Regions from separate parts of the Paenibacillus chungangensis genome, predicted to be linked through region 3. Evidence: riboswitches for the same ligand, from Rfam matches in the RefSeq annotation. Region 3 holds a riboswitch; each other region holds the start of a gene.

Region 1 (4,882 bases), on a different contig from region 3:
GCAATCGTAGGCATCATCGCCGGCAAGGTGACATGGATCGTCTGCTTCCAGCGATTGGCGCCATCCATGACAGCGGCTTCATAGAGAGCCGGGTTAACGGCTGTAACTGCTGCCAAGTAGACGATCGTGTTGAAGCCGGCTTCCTTCCATATGTCCATAGAAGCGATGAAGATCGTCCGGAAATAGTCCGGCTGCGTCAAGAAATAGACCTTCTCCCCGCCGAACATGCTGATGACCAGGTTGACGATGCCGTTGCTAGGTGCCAGGAAATTGGTCACAATACCTGCTACGACGACGACTGAAATGAAGTGAGGCAAATAAGTCAGTGTCTGAACGGTCTTTTTGAACAAGGCATTACGGATCTCATTCAACAGCAAGGCAAGCGCAATCGGAACAGGAAAGGCAAAAATAAGCTGATAGAAATTGATGATAAGCGTATTTCGCAAGGTCCTGATAAAATAAGGACTATCAAAAAAGGTGATAAAGTTTTTCCAGCCTACCCAGGGACTATCCGCCATACCTTTCCACACGCTGAAGTCTTTGAATGCGATTTGCAGCCCGTAAAGCGGTTTATATTGAAAGATGATGTACCACAGCAGGAATGGGATGAGCATAATGTACAGATACCGATCCCGAATGATCGAAGATCGAATATGACTGAATTTCATAAGAGCGTTTTCATCTCCTTTCATCGGGATGGATATTGCCTTCGCGAAGTTGACTTAACTGTATGCCATCCGGCATGACGGTTCAATCGCTACTTCTTCATCGCATCACGATTCTTTCATGGCATCGATAATGCGAACAAAAAGTGTACATTTTTTCAGGATCATCAAAAGCGACACTATTTCGTATATAATGAAGAAATTCAATGTGATGGCAGGATAGATTAAGTTTTAAAGGGGTTATTGCTGAATGAAGAGGTTGATATGGATCGGCTGTCTCTCATATCTTGTGATCGGGATTGCCCATGTGGTCGGAGGAGCTGTGCTGGAGCCGATGATGGCGCATTACGGTCTGGCGTATAAGGATGGCGGGCAGTGGATCATGAATCAGTTTCTCGGTTTTCTTGCGGGAGTGTTGTCGGCGCCCTTCTTATCGGGCAAGATGGGGAAGCGGGGAGTCGTCTTGCTTGCTATGGGCGTACTCACCGTAAGCGAAGCGGCTTACAGCTTATTGCTCCCTTGGGGCTGGATGCTCGCTGTCGCTCCCTTTGCCGGCTTCGGCTTCGGCATGACGGAAGCGATCGTCGGCGCCATGGTCATCGATCTGGTGAAGAATGGCAAGGCTTCGGCTGTTAGCCGTCTGGAGACATTCTTCGGTCTGGGCGCGCTGCTTATTCCCATTACGGCAGCTTTTCTTATTCAACATCATATCTGGCAGCTGTCGTTCCCGATTCTGGCTGCGCTTTCCGGCATCACTTTCGTGCTGTGGCTGTCGATGTCCTTCGGCAATGAGACGGACGATTCGTTGGCCGTGCAGCACTCTGCTGGTAAAGTGAATTCACCCGATGCCGCCGTATCTGTAAAGCATGGCAAGAGGGGGCAAGCAGGCGTGTATGGATATGCGTATTCGGCCCTTCCGTTCCTCGCGCTGTCTGCTCTGTTCTTCATGATTTACGTAGGCATGGAGATGAGCTTCTCCAATTACCTGCCCTCCATCATGATTGCAAGATCCGGCATGGAAGAAGCGGGAGCAGCCGCTGTGCTGGGCTTATTCTGGGGGATGGTCGTTGTCGGACGACTATTCGCCGGAGTACTGGCCGATCGGATCGGCTATGTCCGCTATCTGGTCTATGCGACGATAGGCGCGACGGTTGTCATCAGTCTGATGAGCATCGTCGAAGGATTGACGGGCATGCTCATACTAACCGCATTGTGCGGCTTGTTCTTCTCCGGCATGTTCGGTATTGCACTGGTCTATGCGAATGAGCTGCTGCCCGGCATGACCGAGCGGACAACGAGCATACTTGTCGCCTTCGGCGGGCTTGGCGGAGCGATCTTCCCTCGTATGACAGGCTGGATGATGGATGCTTTCCATGCAGGAGCGACGTTGTGGTACATTGCTGTGCTTGTAAGCGCGCTTCTTGTTCTGCTTATCGTGATGCTGGTGCTCGGTCGTAAGCGCAAGCTGACCCTTACATAATGACTAACGGCGATCGGTTATGTCCAAGGCAAGGGGAGAACGACAGTAACGTTGAAATTCGGCAATATGAAGGCGAAGGTTAGCGTTATGGCGAAATAAGGGGACATTAAAAATGGCGGTGCGAGGATGGAATCCTGCACCGCCATTATTTCAATATATCGATTACTTCTTAGCTGCAGCTACTTGGACTTCTTTCTCCTCTACCGCCTCTACGGCAAAAGCCTGATAGGATTCCTCATCCAATACGCGGCGAGCCGTTACGTAACGAGTTTTGTAATAGGAAGAGTCCAGCTTGTCAATGACCACACCACGGCTACTGGAGGCATGTGCGAAGCTTCCGTCCCCGACATAAATGCCTGCATGCGATACATTCCCATTATTCTTGCCGCTAGTATCGAAGAATACAAGATCCCCCGGCTTCAAGTCTGCCTTGGCTACCTTAGTGCCTACCGTTGCCTGGTCTGCCGATCTGCGGGGCAGGTCGACGCTCGCCTGATTGAAGATATAAATGATAAATCCGGAGCAATCGAAGCCACTGGTCGTGTTGCCGCCATACTTATACTTGGTTCCGATGACTTTATCGATACTCTCTTGCATTTCGGAGCTTGCCATGACGACTCCCGCCTGGAATGCGAGCAGCAGTGCAAGTCCTGCGAATAAGGCGCTGATCTTCTTCTTCAAAACGTGAAACTCCTTCCGGTGCCGACGAGGTTAGCTGTGGGGTTCGGTTGAAGGTCCCCTATGATTCCCAGAAGGAATCAATTCACCCAAAGTGGTTCCCCCGTATCCCTCTGAAGGGAATTAGGCAATTTATTCGTTTTAACTAAGCTAATCATACTGGCAAAATGTTCTTTTGTGTTGAAAGTGAGAATTTTTTAATGGATTCTGAGAGTGTTATGAGAGTATTCTGCTGCAGGCGGTCATAACAAGTGTAATTTCAATTATTTTTGTGTATTATAGTAGGATAAATATGTACCGTGGGAAAGGTTGATCGTGATGGAAAGCGCAACAGAAAACAAGTCTTCATCCTCTAATTTCATTCGCCATATCGTTGTTGATGATTTGCAGAGCGGTCGGGTGCAGGAAGTCGTCACTCGCTTCCCGCCCGAGCCGAACGGGTACTTGCATATCGGGCATGCCAAGTCAATCTGTCTTAATTTCGAATTGGCTGACGAGTTCAAGGGAAGGACGAACTTGCGGTTCGATGATACGAATCCGCTGAAGGAAGATACGGAATATGTGGAGGCCATACAAGAAGATGTGAAATGGCTCGGATTCCAATGGGATGAGCTGCGTTTCGCCTCCGATTACTTCGAGGAGATGTACAATCGCGCAGTGCTGCTCATTAAGAAGGGCAAGGCGTACGTATGCGATCTGACAGCTGAGCAGATGCGGGAGATGAGAGGCACATTGACAGAGCCGGGCAAGGAAAGCCCGGGAAGAAACCGCAGCGTAGAGGATAATCTGGATCTGTTCGCGCGCATGCGCGCAGGCGAATTCAAGGACGGGGAGTTTGTGCTGAGAGCCAAGATGGATATGGCGTCTCCTAACATCTCACTGCGAGATCCTGTGCTCTATCGCATCGCTCATACGCATCACCATCGCACGGGAGATGACTGGTGCATTTATCCGATGTACGATTACGCGCACCCGCTTGGAGATGCCATTGAAGGCATCACGCATTCCATCTGTACATTGGAATTCGAAGATCACCGCCCTCTCTATGACTGGGTTATCTCGGAATGCGAGATGGAAGCGACGCCGCGTCAGTATGAATTCGCCCGCTTGAACGTGACGAATACAATCATGAGCAAGCGTTATCTGAAGCAGCTGGTGGATGAAGGCGTCGTAGACGGTTGGGACGATCCACGTATGCCGACGATTAGCGGGATGCGTCGTCGCGGATACACGCCGGAAGCGCTCCGCACCTTCTGCCGCGAGATCGGCGTTGCCAAGAGCAATAGCGTGGTGGATGAGCGCAATTTAGAATTTTTCATCCGCGAAGATTTGAAGCTGAAGGCGCCTCGCACCATGGCGGTGCTCAAGCCGCTTAAAGTGGTCATTACGAATTATCCGGAAGGCCAGACGGAATGGCTGGACGCAGAGAACAACTCGGAGAACGAGGAGATGGGCATGCGCCAAATTCCTTTCTCCCGCGAAATATATATCGAACAAGACGATTTCATGGAGAGTCCGCCCAAGAAATACTTCCGCTTGTTCCCAGGCAACGAGGTGCGGTTGAAGCATGCTTACTTTATTACCTGCCAGGATGTAGTCAAAGACGAGGACGGCAATGTGGTGGAGCTGCATTGCACGTACGATCCCGAGACGAAGAGCGGAAGCGGGTTCACGGGGCGCAAGGTGAAGGGTACGATCCATTGGGTGGACGCTTCCGCCGCCGTCCCTGCGCAATTCCGCTTGCTGGAACCGCTCATAATAGATGAAGCGCAAGAGGAAGGGAAGTCGTTCCTGGAGAAGATTAATCCTGCTTCGCTGGTTGTGGAGCACGGCTATGTGGAGCCGAATATGGCAGAGACGAAGGGCGGGGACAAGTACCAGTTCTTCCGCCACGGCTATTTTAATGTCGATCCCAAGGATTCTGACGGCGAGATGCTGGTGTTCAACCGCATCGTCTCCTTGAAGAGCTCGTTCAATCCGGCACAAGCTTAACGGAAGCCTGATTAAGCGGTCCGCCCATTCATCAATTTGGCGGGCCGCTTCCCTATACATCCGAGAG
Region 2 (4,882 bases), on a different contig from region 3:
TGCACTGCTCACCTTTGCTATTGTGCCACTTATCTTGTGGTTGGTGTTGTTTTTCAACAAGAAAATGACGGTTGCGGTTCAGAGGCTGCTGAAGGATATGGCGGATTTCAACGAAAGGGTAGAAGATACGGTGGGCGGCATTCGCGTCGTACAATCGTTCGCTAACGAGAAGTATGAAAGAGGTCTGTTCATGGAAAGTAATCTGCGCTTCCGCCTGGCGAAGATTCTATCCTACAAAATTATAAGCATGAACAATTCCATCACCTATATGCTAATGAGACTTGTATCGCTGTTCGCCCTCTTGGCGGGCGCCTATTATGTGCTGCAGAAAGGAATGAACTACGGCGATTTTTTCACCTTCCTGCTGCTGACGAACATATTCTTCAAGCCGATTGAGAAAATTAATGCCGTTATCGAGAGTTATCCAAAAGGCATTGCCGGATTTAAACGCTACATGGAGCTGATGGATACGAAGCCGGACATTGTAGACGCTCCCGGCGCCATAGCAGTCGATCAGTTGAGAGGCGATATTCAATATCGCAACGTGACGTTCGGTTATGAAGGCGAAGCGAAAGTGCTTCGGGGCATCAATCTGACGATAAAAGCCGGAGAAACAGTTGCCTTCGTTGGGCCGTCCGGTGCGGGCAAGACGACGCTGTGCAGCTTGCTGCCTCGTTTCTATGAGCTAGACGAGGGAAGCATCTCGGTGGACGGCTATGATATTCAAGAGATGAAGCTGGAGTCGCTGCGCAGAGGGATTGGCATTGTTCAGCAGGATGTATTCATGTTCGGAGGCACGATACGTGACAATATCGCCTACGGCAAGCTGGATGCCAGCGACGAGGAAGTATGGGCTGCGGCGCGCCGTGCGCAGCTTGAGAGCTTTATCAGCGAACAGCCGCAAGGACTTGAGACGGTGGTGGGGGAGCGAGGCGTCAAGCTGTCCGGCGGTCAGAAGCAGCGTCTGGCGATCGCCAGAATGTTCCTGAAGAATCCACCGATTCTAATTTTGGATGAAGCGACTTCCGCGCTGGATACCGAGACGGAAGCGGCGATTCAGCAGTCGCTGGCCGAGCTGTCCGCAGGGCGTACGACACTGGTCATTGCCCATCGACTTGCCACGATCAAAAATGCGGATAGAATTGTCGTGGTCACAGAGGATGGCATTAGCGAGCAAGGCCGTCACGATGAATTGGTTGCGGCGGGCGGTATTTACAGCCGTCTGCATGCGGCACAATTTGCCACTGCTGCGCACTGATCGACTTGTTAAAACATTGTGAATGCTGTTGAATCGCGTTCGGAGCAGTTGACGTCTGTCAAATGTTGACTTACACTGGAATAGCGCTTAATTTCCAATGCTAGGCATTGGAAAGCGGGGGAACCAATTGTTGCGAAGCTGCCTGGCAGCTACGCACGGGGCGAATAGATGGAGCGGCAGCGCTCGTCTTAGGGGACCATCTTACCCGAGTCCGTCAGCTAACCTCGTCGGCAGTGGATGGGTCACAAGCATAGTGAATCGTGAATACGTTTGATCTGACCCTGGTGCATCAAGGGCGGATTCGGACAGGATGAACCTGCCCGCTCCGCTTCAAGATGCTCGGACCGCTTGCGTCCGAATGCTGGGGTCATTTTTTGTGGGGATCGGTACCATCCACTGGCATAACGCGCAGACCAAATTCTGAGGAGGAGTTGGAATGCCGCAGCCTAAATACATTATGAAGCTGGACAAGATTGCAGAAATTCCAGAACGCGAGCGGGAACTGCTAAAGCCAATTACGGAGAAGTTCGCGTTCAGGGTGAACGATTATTACTTGTCGCTGATCGACTGGAATGATCCCGACGATCCGATCCGCAAGCTCGTTATTCCGAACGAAGGCGAGCTGATGGAATATGGCAAGTGGGATGCTTCGGACGAGGAGGCCAATTATGTCGTGCCGGGCTGCCAGCATAAGTACCGGACGACGGCGCTGCTCATCGTATCGGAAGTATGCGGGGCTTATTGCCGTTACTGCTTCCGCAAGCGGCTGTTCCGTAATGACGTGAAAGAAGCCGTCTCTAATGTGGAACCGGGTCTCGCTTACATTGAAGAGCATCCGGAGATTAACAACGTGCTGCTGACGGGGGGAGATAGCCTGATTCTGGGCACGCCGAAGCTGCGATCCATTATCGAACGGCTGCGCAGCATCGATCATGTGAAGATTATCCGTCTGGGCAGCAAGATTCCCGTATTCAATCCAATGCGCATCTATGAGGATGAAGCACTGCTGCAGCTCATCTCTGAATTCTCCACCCCGGAGAAGCGAATCTATGTCATGGCGCATATCAATCACCCCAGGGAGATTACAGAGGAGGCCAAGCGCGGCTTCGAAGCGTTACATAAGGCAGGGGCGATCGTCGTGAACCAGACGCCGATCATACGGGGCATTAACGACGATCCCGAAGTGCTGGCTGAGCTGCTGGATCAGCTGTCATGGGCGGGCGTGACGCCGTATTACTTCTTCATTAATCGACCGGTCGCAGGTAATCGCGACTTTGTCGTGTCGCTGGAGAGGGCATATCAGGTAGTTGAGGAAGCGAAGGCCAGGACGAGCGGTCTCGGCAAGCGAGTCAGACTGTCTATGAGCCATTCCTCCGGCAAGATTGAGATATTGGCGATTGCGGGTGGCAAGGCCTACTTGAAGTACCATCAATCGCGGGAAGGACAGTATGGGCAGTTCATGGTGCTGGATTGTCCGAAGGAAGCGGCATGGTTCGACGACTTGCCGGGCAGCGAGCGTTATTGGCAGGCGAAGGAGGAGGTTACGGTCTAGGCAAGTAGACAAAGGCCTGTACGCGTCTGTGATATAATATATTCGTCTGTAGTAAAGACTAGGAAAGCGGAACATATCAGAACAGACAGCAGAACAGGGGGCAATGGCGATGGGGAGCGCATTACAAGCATCGGAGGCTAATATAGCTGCATTGATCGATCATACATTGTTGAAGGCCGACGCTACGGCAATGGAGATTACGAAGTTGTGCGAGGAAGCGCGGGACTATTCATTCGCGACAGTGTGCGTCAATGCTAGCTGGGTGAAGCTTGCGGCGGAACAACTGAAGGGGGGCCCAGTCGGCGTGACGACGGTCGTGGGATTCCCTCTTGGTGCGACAAGCTCGGCGTCCAAGTCGTTCGAAGCGGCTCAAGCAATCACGGACGGTGCGACGGAAGTGGATATGGTGCTCCATATCGGTAAGCTGAAGTCGGGCGATCTGGAGGCGGTAGAGGCCGATATTGCAGCTGTCGCTGAAGTGTGCAAGGGCAAGGCGGTGCTGAAGGTTATACTGGAGACGGGCATGCTGACGGATCAGGAGAAGGTTGCGGCATGTGAGCTATCCAAGCGTGCGGGAGCAGACTTCGTGAAGACGTCGACCGGATTCGGGAAAGGCGGAGCCACGGTAGAGGACATTGCGCTGATGCGAAGCGTGGTGGGGCCGGAGCTTGGCGTGAAGGCGTCAGGAGGCGTTCGTGATCTGAAGACAGCGCAGCAGATGATTGCTGCAGGGGCGACTCGTATCGGCGCCAGCTCCAGCATCGCAATCGTAACCGGAGGTCGAGGCGAAGGGTACTGATGATGGAATACGTATGCTGAATAGGCAAGCTGACGATTTCGATAGACCATCCACAAGTTTGCGTGGATGAAGGTGACGATCACATGCGCTTATCAGGTTCATACAGTATAAGGACAGCCGGGAAGCAGCCGTAAACGGTCGCTCCCCGGCTGTCCGAGTTTATTTATGGTATGCCTTCAGCCGTTATGCCCGGCTAATGATCAGGTTACAGGAGAGCGTCTCTCCCGCTTCCAGCAGGACCAGCTCTTCCTGACGATTCAATTCGCCCGTCTCGGCCATCCATGGCTCTACGCAGATGAAGGGATGGTCAATTACAGACCATAGCACAACATATTTGAAGGGATCGTCATAGCGCATTCGCACCTTCACGCCTTCACGTATCGGGAAGGCGATCTCACGTCGCTCGGCGTCCAGCAGACAGACGGATGCCCCACGATTGTTCAGATCGATCACGCCGGTGTAAGGCTTCACGACATTATCGTTGTAATCCACATAGCGAGTAGCGTCGGTATCATAAGGAATCGACTTGCTTCCCTCGATGGCGAAGTAGGGATGGAACCCTGCGTAGAACGGCATGGCGCCGGAGCCCGCTTGTCCGCAATTGCGGTAGTGCTGGCGGGTATGCAGCTCGCCGCCGACAAGGGCATAGGTGAATTCCAGCTCGTAGTGGAAGGGGTAAGCGGACAGCGACTCCTTGTTGCTCTGCAGGCGCAAAGTTATTGAAGCTTCGCTATTCGTGCTCGTGCTGATCACTTCCCAAGGCGACGTGCGTGCGACGCCATGATTGGCCATCTCATAACGTGTCCCAGCCCACTCGTAGCTTCCATTCTTCAGATGTCCGCAGATCGGGAACAGGATAGGATTGCCTCCCCGGATATTGGCGGTTGGGTGCTCTAATGTCGCCTTATCCAGATAGAAGAGCTCTTCTCCATGCAATTGGCAGCCGATGACGATGCCGCCCCGCTCCGGGCAGACCAGCACTCTGGACGAAGTGCCCGGCTCCTTCAACTCGTATATCGTGTACGTATCCTCATATTGGCTTACTTCGAATTGGCTCACGATCATGACCTCCATTTAAAATAAACTTCTACGTTCTCATTCTGCCCGAAACGGAGCAATGCGTAAAGGGCGGATCGCCGGAAGATACGAGGTATCCTCAAGCAATCCGCCCGAATGGCTAGTATAACGACGTATTATTCCGCCGAAGCTTCGCCGCTTTCACTGCCTGCTGTACCGGAAGCTTCTGATTCAGCTTTCTCCTCAAGCGTATTCG
Region 3 (4,882 bases):
GGTCATATTGCCTATGAATTATGCCGGCCTGCGAAGCTGTATCCCTTCTGGTATGCGAAGCTGATTGCGCAGCGAGTGGCCAGCGCGCTGCTGCGGTGCTTCCCGCTGCTTGGGATCATCTTCTTCCTTCCCCAGCCTTATCGCATGGAGCTGCCGCCGGATGTGTTCACATTCATCCTGTTCACACTTGCGCTCATGCTCGCTCTTCTGCTGGTAACGGCCATATCCATGCTGATCTACATTTCGGTGTTCTGGACGATGTCTCCCGTCGGCTCCATTCTGATGGTGGGGGTGGCAGGCGAATTTCTGGCGGGCTTGATTATCCCTGTGCCGCTCATGCCATCGTGGCTGCAATCCATCGTCATACTGCTGCCCTTCCGTTATACGGCAGATTTCCCGTTCCGGGTTTATTCGGGGCATATTCCCAAGCTGGAGGCTCTGACTGGCATCGGCGTGCAGTTCCTGTGGTTGATTCTACTTATCGGTGGTGGCTACTGGCTTATGCAGCGAGCGCTTCGCGCCGTAGTCGTGCAAGGAGGCTAGAATACTTATGAAGCTGTACTTTCAATACATGTCCATCCATTTTAGATCGCAGATGCAATACCGGACGTCGTTTTTTCTGTTGAGCATCGGTCAATTCTTTATCCCGTTCTTTGTATTTGCCGGTATGTACTTTATGTTCGAGCGGTTCGGACAGCTGCAGGGCTGGAGCTTCTTCGAGGTGGCGTTATGCTACGCGGTCATTCACTTGTCCTTCTCGCTTAGCGAGAGCTTGGCGCGAGGCTTCGATGCGTTCTCCGCTCTTGTCGTGGCGGGCGGCTTCGACCGTCTCTTGGTCAGACCACGTAATACAGTGCTGCAGGTGCTCGGCTCGAAGTTCGAATTTACGCGCATCGGTCGACTTCTTCAGAGCATCATCGTGCTTATCTGGTCCGTGTCGAACCTGCCACAGGTTTGGTCGCTTTCGAAGCTTCTGACACTTGCTTTTATGGTGCTGAATGGCGTATTTATTTTCACAGGCATCTTTATATTGGCAGCGACGCTATGCTTCTGGACGGTTCAAGGCTTGGAGGTGGCGAACGTATTCACGGACGGGGGGCGGGAGATGGCGCAGTATCCGCTTCATATTTATGAGAGGCCTGTATTCAAATTCTTTACTTTCATTATCCCCTTCGGATGCGTGACGTATTATCCGCTGCTGTATCTGCTGGACAAGGAGGAAGGAAGCCTGTTGTCGGGCATTCTTACGCCGCTTGGCGGCGCCTTGTTCCTACTTCCGTGCCTGCTGGTATGGCGAGCGGGGGTGAAGCACTATCATTCCACCGGCTCATAACAACAATAAGCCCAGAGCTCATCTGCGAAGAGCTCTGGGCCACTGTCCATGCTGTTCATGAAGACATGCAATTGCTGTGATTAATCAATCGAGATATAAGCGATCGCGCGTTGCTGCAGAACCGATTCCTCTGCATGAAGCGATGTGGAGCCAGGTTGACCGGCCTGAAGCGTAAGCTGTGTCAATGCAGTTGCGAACATGGCGGTCATGCGGCTGTCGGCATCATGCCATTCGGCAATTCGCTCCGTGAGCCTTTCCGTAAGCGAGGATAGCGGGAATTGTCCGATAAAGGGGCGTAAGTGATGGCTCCAATCATCCAGATCAAGCGATTCAGTCTCGCATAGGAACTGTTCGCTCCATCCATAGCCGTATTCGCTCGTTAATCGAATACAGACTCGATATCCGGCTGCATCAACCGCAAGGGCGGGTATGACGAATAGCTCAATTCGGCTAATCGTCAGATGCTGCGGCTGATCCGCCGGAAAGGGGGAATCATTAACGCTAATGGACAGCATCATTGCATCTCTCCTTTTTCCGCTTACGAGGTTAGCTGTCGGATTCGGGCTAGAGAGAAGGCCCTACCGGGGGTACAACTCCCCGGATTCACCCCTTGCATGCGAATCATCGCCTGCATTGGTTCCCCCGCTTTTTCGAAAAACGAAAAATTAAGCGTTTATGTTTACATAATATTTTAGCGCTATTTTTTCCATTTGTAAATGCGCAATTAGGTGGAAGCCGAAGGCCGAGCTTGTGATGCTTGTTCTCTTTTTCCCACTGATTTGATATAATTTTGGAAATGTTGATAAACGGCATAGACATAGCTGGGAGTTGGGGACGTGGTCTTTTCAAGCTTGTTTTTTTTGTATGTTTTTTTGCCGCTTTTGTTTCTATTCTATTTTTTATCCAAGCGTACAAGCTATCGGAATGGCGTATTAATTGTCGCATCACTGTTGTTCTATGCGTGGGGGGAGCCAATCTGGGTCACCCTGCTGTTGCTGTGCGGCTTGAACGGATACTGGTTCGCCCACTACATCCATCGGCATAAGGGAACAAGGACGGGCATGTGGTTAACTGCCGCGGCTGTAAGCGTCAACCTGGTTATATTGGGCTTCTTCAAGTATGCGGACTTCTTCATCGCCAATCTGAACTTGCTGCCCCGGGTAGACCTTCCCTACACAGAAGTGGCGTTGCCAATCGGCATCTCATTCTTCACTTTTCAGATGATGTCTTATCTTGTTGACGTATATCGGGGCGATGTGAAGCGGCCGGGTACATTCACCCATGTTCTGCTTTATGTGTCCCTCTTCCCGCAACTAATTGCGGGACCGATCGTGCGGTATAAAGATATCGAGCATGAATTTCAGGATAGGCGGTTTTCCTGGACCTCATTCAGCTCAGGAATTACCCGGTTTGTCATCGGACTGGGCAAAAAAGTGATATTGGCTAACGGATGCGGCGAGCTTGCCCCGCTTTTCCTTGATAATCAACTGTCCGAAGCGACCGTGCTGGGAGCCTGGTTCGGCATTCTGTTGTTTGCACTGCAAATTTATTTCGACTTCTCCGGTTATTCCGATATGGCGATCGGGCTGGGCAAGATGGTAGGTTTCACCTATCCGGAAAACTTCAATTATCCTTACATATCGCGTTCGGCAACGGAATTCTGGCGCAGATGGAACATGTCGCTGGGCAGTTTTTTTCGCGATTATGTGTACATTCCGCTCGGCGGCAATCGCAGATGGCAAGCTCGTAATCTGCTCGTTGTCTGGTTTCTGACAGGGCTATGGCACGGAGCGAGTTGGAACTTTATTTTTTGGGGACTTTACTTCGGCTTTCTCATTTATATCGAGAAGCTGTTCCTGCTTCGTCTGCTGCGCCAACTACCGGTTTTTCTGTCTCATATATATGCTACTGTTGCCATGCTTTTGGGCTGGGTTTTTTTCTACTTTACGGATATGTCGTCGGGCATACGCTTTTTCAAGACGCTGTTGGGGCTGGAGAAAGCGAAGCTGTACAATCTTGAGCTGCAGATTTATGTGATGGATCATTTGTTCTTTCTAATCGTGGCTGTTGTCGCCTGTACGCCTCTGCCGAAGCAGCTTGCAGCCGCCTTATCGGCTCGACTCCCGGCGATGGGGAGGCTTCGACCGCTTTCCGTCCCACTCTTTAATGCGACTGTTCTATTTATATCGACAACGATGCTTGTAGGCAGCACCTACAATCCGTTTCTGTACTTTAGGTTTTAGGGGGCGAAGGGATGAACCGTGAGAAGTGGAATGTTGGCTTGTTCTTCGCCATCCTGGCGGCTTTCTTTCTATTGAATCTTTTTTTTCGCAGTACGGCGGAAGTGTCGCAGACGGAGCAGCGCACGCTTAAGCAATGGCCGGATTGGTCCGTGAGCAGCCTGCTGAACGGCGATTACGGGAGGGATGTGGAGGATTACTTCTCCGACCGCTTCGCGTTCCGAAGCGGATTCATCGCTGCTGGCAGTGGCCTTAGCGCATTGTACGGCATTACCAGCGGAGAGGAAGTGTCCATTCAACTGTCCGTGGGCAACAATATGCACGTCATTGCAGACAGCAAGCGCCTTGACGATAATGCAATTCCAGGGGCGAGCGGCAGCCAGCATGAGGATGACAGTGACGGCAAGAAGGGGAGATATCTCGTCATCGGCAATCGGGCGATGGAGATTTATTATTACAGACAGCAAGCAGCGCAGAAGTATGCGGCAGCGGTCAACGCTTTTGCGCTGAAAGCGAAGGCCGTGAAGAGTGTGAAGGGCATCTATACGATGCTTGTGCCGTCCTCTATCGAATATTTGAACAATGACAAATACCGCAAGCTGTCTCCCTCTCAAGCGGCTGCAGCGAAGGAGGTGGTGAAGCATCTGGCTCCTGGAGTGACAAATGTGCCCGTCTATGAACAATTGGAGCAGCATGCCGACGAGTATATTTATTTCAGGACCGACCACCACTGGACAGCTCTTGGCGCTTATTACGGCTATGTCAGTTACTCGAAGGCGGCTGGCAAAGAGACGTTGTCTGTCGAAGACTACGAGTGGCAGGAGCGGGGGACGTTCCTGGGCACGACCTATGCTGCGACGTTGGGCGAGGGAATGAAGGACGATCCCGATCAGCTGTTCCTGTATAAGGCGAAGGAAGCCACGTTGACAGCCGAGAATATGGGCAAGATGGTTGGAATGCCGGTAATCGATCAGTATGCGACCGGCTACAGCGCTTTTCTTGGGGGCGACACTTCCGTTGCCGTCATCTCTACCGAGCAATCAGACGATCGTATTCTCATTATTAAGGATTCCTACGCCAACGCCTTTGCTCCGTTCCTCATCCCGCATTACGAGGAGATTCATCTGCTGGATTTGCGTTATTATAAGGGAGATGTATATGACTATATGGAGCGGAACGACATCAACGATGTCCTGTTCCTGAACAATGCGGCGGTTACTTCTCATTCGGGCTTTACGGAAGTGCTGGAGAAGCGGCTGGGGCTGAACCTGGCGAATGACAAGAAATAATAGCGAAAATTGCTTTGCGT
Region 4 (4,882 bases), on a different contig from region 3:
ATACCGCCATCACGACGCCAAGCGATATAATAATGACCGCAAGCGCTCTTAATACGATATCGTAGCCGATGCGGCGGCCGAACAGCTGCACTTGCGTTCGGCCTCTGACACTGCTGTACATCGCCACCAGCAGAATCATAAGCGTATTCGTCTTGATTCCGCCGCCCGTAGATCCTGACGAAGCTCCGACGAACATCAGGAAGATCATGAAGAACTGCGTGGCGGCAAGCATGCCGGCAAGGTCAATGCTATTGAAGCCGGCTGTTCTTGTGGTCACGCTCTGGAAGTAAGCGGACCATAATCGCTCGCTCCAGCTCAGATCGCCGAATACGGCGGGATTGAGAAGCTCCAGGCAGAAAATGACGAGAAATCCCGCCAGCGACAGGAAGGTGGAAATTAAAAGGACAATTTTCGTATGCAGAGAATAACGACTCCACCTCCTGTGCTTCAGCAAGTCCACAATGACGACGAACCCGATGCCGCCGCCGATAAACAGCAATGAAAGAACGATATTGACGACCGGGTCGCCCACAAAGCCGCTAACACTATCCGGCCAAAGCGCGAAACCGGCGTTGTTAAAGGCGGAGACAGCATGAAATAAGGCATAATACGCCGCTTCCGCAGCACCCATCTCCGGCAGCCAGCGCAGCCATAGCAGCAGCGCGCCAATGCCTTCGAAGACAAAAGCGATGGCCGCAATGCTGAATACGAGCCTGACCAGCCCTTGAATGGAAGCGGACTTGGTGGATTCCTGTATAAGTATCCGATGCTTGAGACCCAGCCGCTTGCCGAGAATGACCGCAATGATGACGCCGTAGGTCATGAAGCCTAAGCCCCCGACTTGAATCAGCAGCATAATGACGATCTGCCCGAATAGGCTAAAATCGCTGCCTGTATCCAGCACGACGAGTCCCGTTACGCAAACTGCTGATGTAGAGGTGAACAGTGCATTGAGAAAACCGATCGATTCGCCATCGGATGAAGCCGTCGGCAAATCCAGCAGAAAGGCGCCCATCACGATGATCACGGCAAAGCCGATAACCATCCATTGGTGCGGACTAAGCTCCTTCTTTTTGTATACCTTGAATGATTGCGTCATGGGGCAGCCCCCTCTTATTCCCCGATAAATTTCTCGAAACGGTTAATATCGCGATTGTTGCCGATGATGACAAGAAGATCGCCGGTGTAGATCATATCGTTCGCATGAGGCGACACAACCAGCTCATTATTGGCTCTTCTGATCGCCATCACATTGCAGCCGAATTTTGCCCGAATATTGGATTGGACTAGTGATTTCCCATTTAATCGCTGAGGGGCGATAATCTCTACCAGACTGTGCTCCGGCGACAGCTCCAAGTACTCCACCATATTTTGGGAGGTAATGCGATGCGCGACGCGTATGCCCGTATCCCGTTCCGGATGAACAATATGATCGGCCCCCACTCCTTCCAGCACGCGCTGATGATAATCGCTTGTCGCCTTGGCTGTAATATGCTTGAGGCCGATATCCTTCAAGATCAGCGTCGTCAATATGCTGGCCTGCAGATCGCCGCCGATCGCGACAATGGCGTGATCCATATTTTTGACGCCCAGCTTTCGCATGACGCTGTCATCGGTGGAATCCGCCTGGAACACATGCGGCAATATGGAAGCGAACTCCGACACTCTCCGTTCGTCCTGGTCAATGCCCATTACTTCAAATCCGAGAGACAGCAGCGTTTTTGTTACGCTTCCGCCAAATCTGCCGAGACCGATCACTACAAAATGTTTTTTTTTCATTCGAAACACATCCTCTTTCCGGACTGAATTGGAGTAGAGAGCAAAAAAAGAACAGCAAAAAACCACAGAGGCAAAGGTCCTCTGTGGTCGAAAACGATCACAAGTATACACTTCCTCTCTCGAACAACGCTTACGAGGTTAGCTGTCGGATTCGGGATTCGAGAATTCCCTACCACAATTGTGGATTCACCCCTGCGGCAGTGTGCCGCGATGGTTCCCCCGCTCTATGCAAGATTAAGCGTTCCGTATATTCAATTATTGAGTTAAGCCTTACTCTACTCCTATCAAACACAAAAGTAAAAGTCCATTGAGAGCTGATTTTTCTCAAATTCGGTCAAATCTCTCTATTACAGCGTTTACAATGGGGATATAATTATCCAGACTTCCTCTCGCTCAGCTCAACATCCGATCCCTGAACTGCTTGGGCGTGCAGCCATTGAATCGCTTGAACAGCTCATAGAAGTGCGCCATGTTGTCGAGTCCCACTGAGCTGGCGATATCCGAGACGGTGCGATCGGTCATGACAAGCATCCGCTTCGCGGTTGCGATTCGCTTGCGGTTTACATATTCCGTAAAGGATACACCCGTTTTCTTCTTGAAATATCTGGAGAAATAAACATAGCTCATACCGGCGATTTTGCTCACTTCCGCCATATCGACTTTGCCGTCAAGATGATTATCAATATACTGAACGACAGGTTTAATCACGGAAGCGTCCACTTGCTGATGGGCGGCCAGCACATTGCGGTCGTCATGCCGCAGCATCGCAAGCATGAGGTGCTTGATGTGCATGCTTACGGCAATCTCATACCCCTTCTCCTTGCCCATCACTTCATCGTGAATCAACCGCATAATGGAGCCGATCTCCTCCTGCAGACTTTTATTGCGCATGAGTATATCGTTCAGCTCATCAAGCGGCTTCAACACTTCCATGAAGTAGCCCATATAATTCATCATGGCGGCATCGAAGTACGGCTCCAGGTCCACATGCAGCACGATATAATTCACATACTGTCCTTTGCGGGTTACGCCCCTGTGCAGTTGCGAAGAGCCCAGCACCATAACTTCACCGGGCTTCAACACATAATTTTGAGACGGTGTGTGGATCTCATGAACCCCGTCCAGTACAAGAACAAATTCGATTTCTTTATGATAATGCCATTGCAGCTGATGAGCGGGGTCCACCTCGCCTGCCGCAGCGAATTGCCACACTTTCAGACAAAGCTGTGGATTCTGGTAATGAATAGGCTCCTGATAGATGTGCACGTTACTCCTCCTCACTGAGCGTCAGGTTGAATATGGATATAAAATGCGTTAAATCCCGCATATACTGGAACGCAATATATCGGTAAGATCTACGTGTAAGCGTTAATCTACTTATACTAATAGGGAGATGAATACATGAAAGTTGCGGTATTGGGCTGCGGCGGACTAGGCTCGATTCATGCCAATATTTATGCCAAGCTTGACGGCGTGGAATTGACCGGCGTATGCGACATCAGGCCGGAAGTCGTTCAGAACATTTCGAATGAGACCGGAGCTCCTGCATTTGCTTCCTTCGAAGAGATGCTGAGCGGTGCAGAATTCGATGCGATAAGCATTGTTCTGCCTACGTATTTACACAAAGAATATACTGTGAAGGCGGCAAAAGCAAGAAAACATATCATTTGCGAGAAGCCGATCGCTCTAACGCCTGAACAGGCGGAGGAAATGATCGCTACATGCCGAGAAAACGATGTACAGCTGTACATCGGACATGTCGTCCGCTTCTTCCCGGATTATGTCAATATGAAGGCAGCGATTGACGCAGGACAACTGGGCAATCCGGGTGTCGCTCATGCCAGTCGGATTGGCGACCATCCAGGCAAGGCAAGGCAATGGTATTACGACAAGGAGCTTAGCGGAGGTATTATTAAGGATCTGATGATTCATGATCTGGACTTCCTGCGCTGGACGCTTGGAGAGGTCGACACAGCCTATACGCAGCATACGAATCGGGATGGCGTGGAGTACGCCCTTGTGACGCTGAAGTTCGAGAATGGCGCCATGGCGAATGTGGAAGCGCACTGGGGTTACCCGGGGCCGTTCCATACGAAGGCGGAGATCGCCGGTACTGCGGGCATTGTAAGGGCGAACAGCTTGAAGAGCAGTTCCATGAATATCGTTAAGCAGCCGTCTGGAGAAGTCGGTCGCGCAGTCGTTGCCGTACCCGGCAGTCCCGGCTTCCAAAGCCCGTTCGAGCTGGAACTGAGCCACTTCCTGTCCTGTATCGAGACGGGGGCGGAAGCCCGCGTCACAGCCATTGACGCTTACCGCGCGCTGGAAATTGCCGAAGCCGCTGTACGGAGCGCCGAGACAGGTAAAGCCGTGAAGGTTGCAAGGAGGAATATATGATGAATAAGCTAAAAGTCGGAATGATCAGCTTTGCCCATGGCCATGCCTTCTCCTACTTCCAGGCGTTGCACAAGCTTGATCAGGTGGAGATCGTTGGTATCGCCGATTCCGTGAAGGACAGGGTTAGCGCACTCATTGAAGAACACGGTCTGGCCTACTACGCCGACTATCGCGAACTGCTGGAGCAAGAGATGGACGCGGTTGTCATCTGTTCAGAGAACGTGCACCACGCCGAGCTAACGATAGCTGCCGCGAAGAAGGGCTTGCACGTGCTGTGCGAGAAGCCGCTGGGCATCTCTGTCGACGAGATGCATGAGATGATCAATGTCTGCCGGGATCACAATGTTCAGTTGATGACGGCATTCCCTTGCCGTTATCTGGCTTCTGCCGCCAGCGCGAAGCAGGCGGTAGACCAAGGCGAGATCGGCGACATTATCGCGATCAAGGGGACGAACCGAGGTTCATTCCCGGGAGGCTGGTTCGTAGAGCCTGAGTTGTCCGGCGGTGGCGCGCTGCTGGATCATACCGTTCATGTGATGGACTTGATGAACTGGATCGTTGGCTCCAAGGTAGATGAAGTATTCGCTCATGCCGCCAACCTGTTCAAGGAAGGTCTGAAGACGGACGATGCGGGCATGATCAACGTGAAGTTCGAGAACGGCGTGTTCGGCACGATCGATACGAGCTGGTCGAGGCAGTCCCCCTTCCC

Evidence for each region. Region 3 has a riboswitch for cyclic di-AMP ahead of ACFQ2I_RS18545 (hypothetical protein). Riboswitches for the same ligand answer to the same signal wherever they lie in the genome.
Region 1: linked by a shared signal. The riboswitch ahead of ACFQ2I_RS00230 (C40 family peptidase) and the one ahead of ACFQ2I_RS18545 (hypothetical protein) in region 3 are both predicted to bind cyclic di-AMP.
Region 2: linked by a shared signal. The riboswitch ahead of ACFQ2I_RS10565 (KamA family radical SAM protein) and the one ahead of ACFQ2I_RS18545 (hypothetical protein) in region 3 are both predicted to bind cyclic di-AMP.
Region 4: linked by a shared signal. The riboswitch ahead of ACFQ2I_RS03635 (potassium channel family protein) and the one ahead of ACFQ2I_RS18545 (hypothetical protein) in region 3 are both predicted to bind cyclic di-AMP.

What each region holds. Positions count from the first base shown of each region.
Region 1 is NZ_JBHTJZ010000002.1:43,558-48,439, forward strand. Features, by position in the region: gene ACFQ2I_RS00220 (ABC transporter permease) at 1-668, opposite strand, end outside; gene ACFQ2I_RS00225 (MFS transporter) at 916-2,145, shown strand; gene ACFQ2I_RS00230 (C40 family peptidase) at 2,308-2,826, opposite strand; cyclic di-AMP (ydaO/yuaA leader) riboswitch at 2,831-2,963, opposite strand; gene ACFQ2I_RS00235 (glutamine--tRNA ligase/YqeY domain fusion protein) at 3,142-4,815, shown strand.
Region 2 is NZ_JBHTJZ010000011.1:204,054-208,935, reverse strand. Features, by position in the region: gene ACFQ2I_RS10570 (ABC transporter ATP-binding protein) at 1-1,258, shown strand, start outside; cyclic di-AMP (ydaO/yuaA leader) riboswitch at 1,333-1,506, shown strand; gene ACFQ2I_RS10565 (KamA family radical SAM protein) at 1,695-2,810, shown strand; gene deoC (deoxyribose-phosphate aldolase) at 2,920-3,609, shown strand; gene ACFQ2I_RS10555 (aldose epimerase family protein) at 3,793-4,674, opposite strand; gene ACFQ2I_RS10550 (peptidylprolyl isomerase) at 4,803-4,882, opposite strand, start outside.
Region 3 is NZ_JBHTJZ010000035.1:11,073-15,954, forward strand. Features, by position in the region: gene ACFQ2I_RS18535 (ABC transporter permease) at 1-543, shown strand, start outside; gene ACFQ2I_RS18540 (ABC transporter permease) at 551-1,333, shown strand; gene ACFQ2I_RS18545 (hypothetical protein) at 1,414-1,851, opposite strand; cyclic di-AMP (ydaO/yuaA leader) riboswitch at 1,854-2,015, opposite strand; gene ACFQ2I_RS18550 (MBOAT family O-acyltransferase) at 2,170-3,576, shown strand; gene ACFQ2I_RS18555 (DHHW family protein) at 3,588-4,862, shown strand.
Region 4 is NZ_JBHTJZ010000005.1:269,012-273,893, reverse strand. Features, by position in the region: gene ACFQ2I_RS03640 (TrkH family potassium uptake protein) at 1-1,099, opposite strand, end outside; gene ACFQ2I_RS03635 (potassium channel family protein) at 1,114-1,779, opposite strand; cyclic di-AMP (ydaO/yuaA leader) riboswitch at 1,891-2,030, opposite strand; gene ACFQ2I_RS03630 (helix-turn-helix domain-containing protein) at 2,173-3,045, opposite strand; gene ACFQ2I_RS03625 (Gfo/Idh/MocA family protein) at 3,181-4,173, shown strand; gene ACFQ2I_RS03620 (Gfo/Idh/MocA family protein) at 4,173-4,882, shown strand, end outside.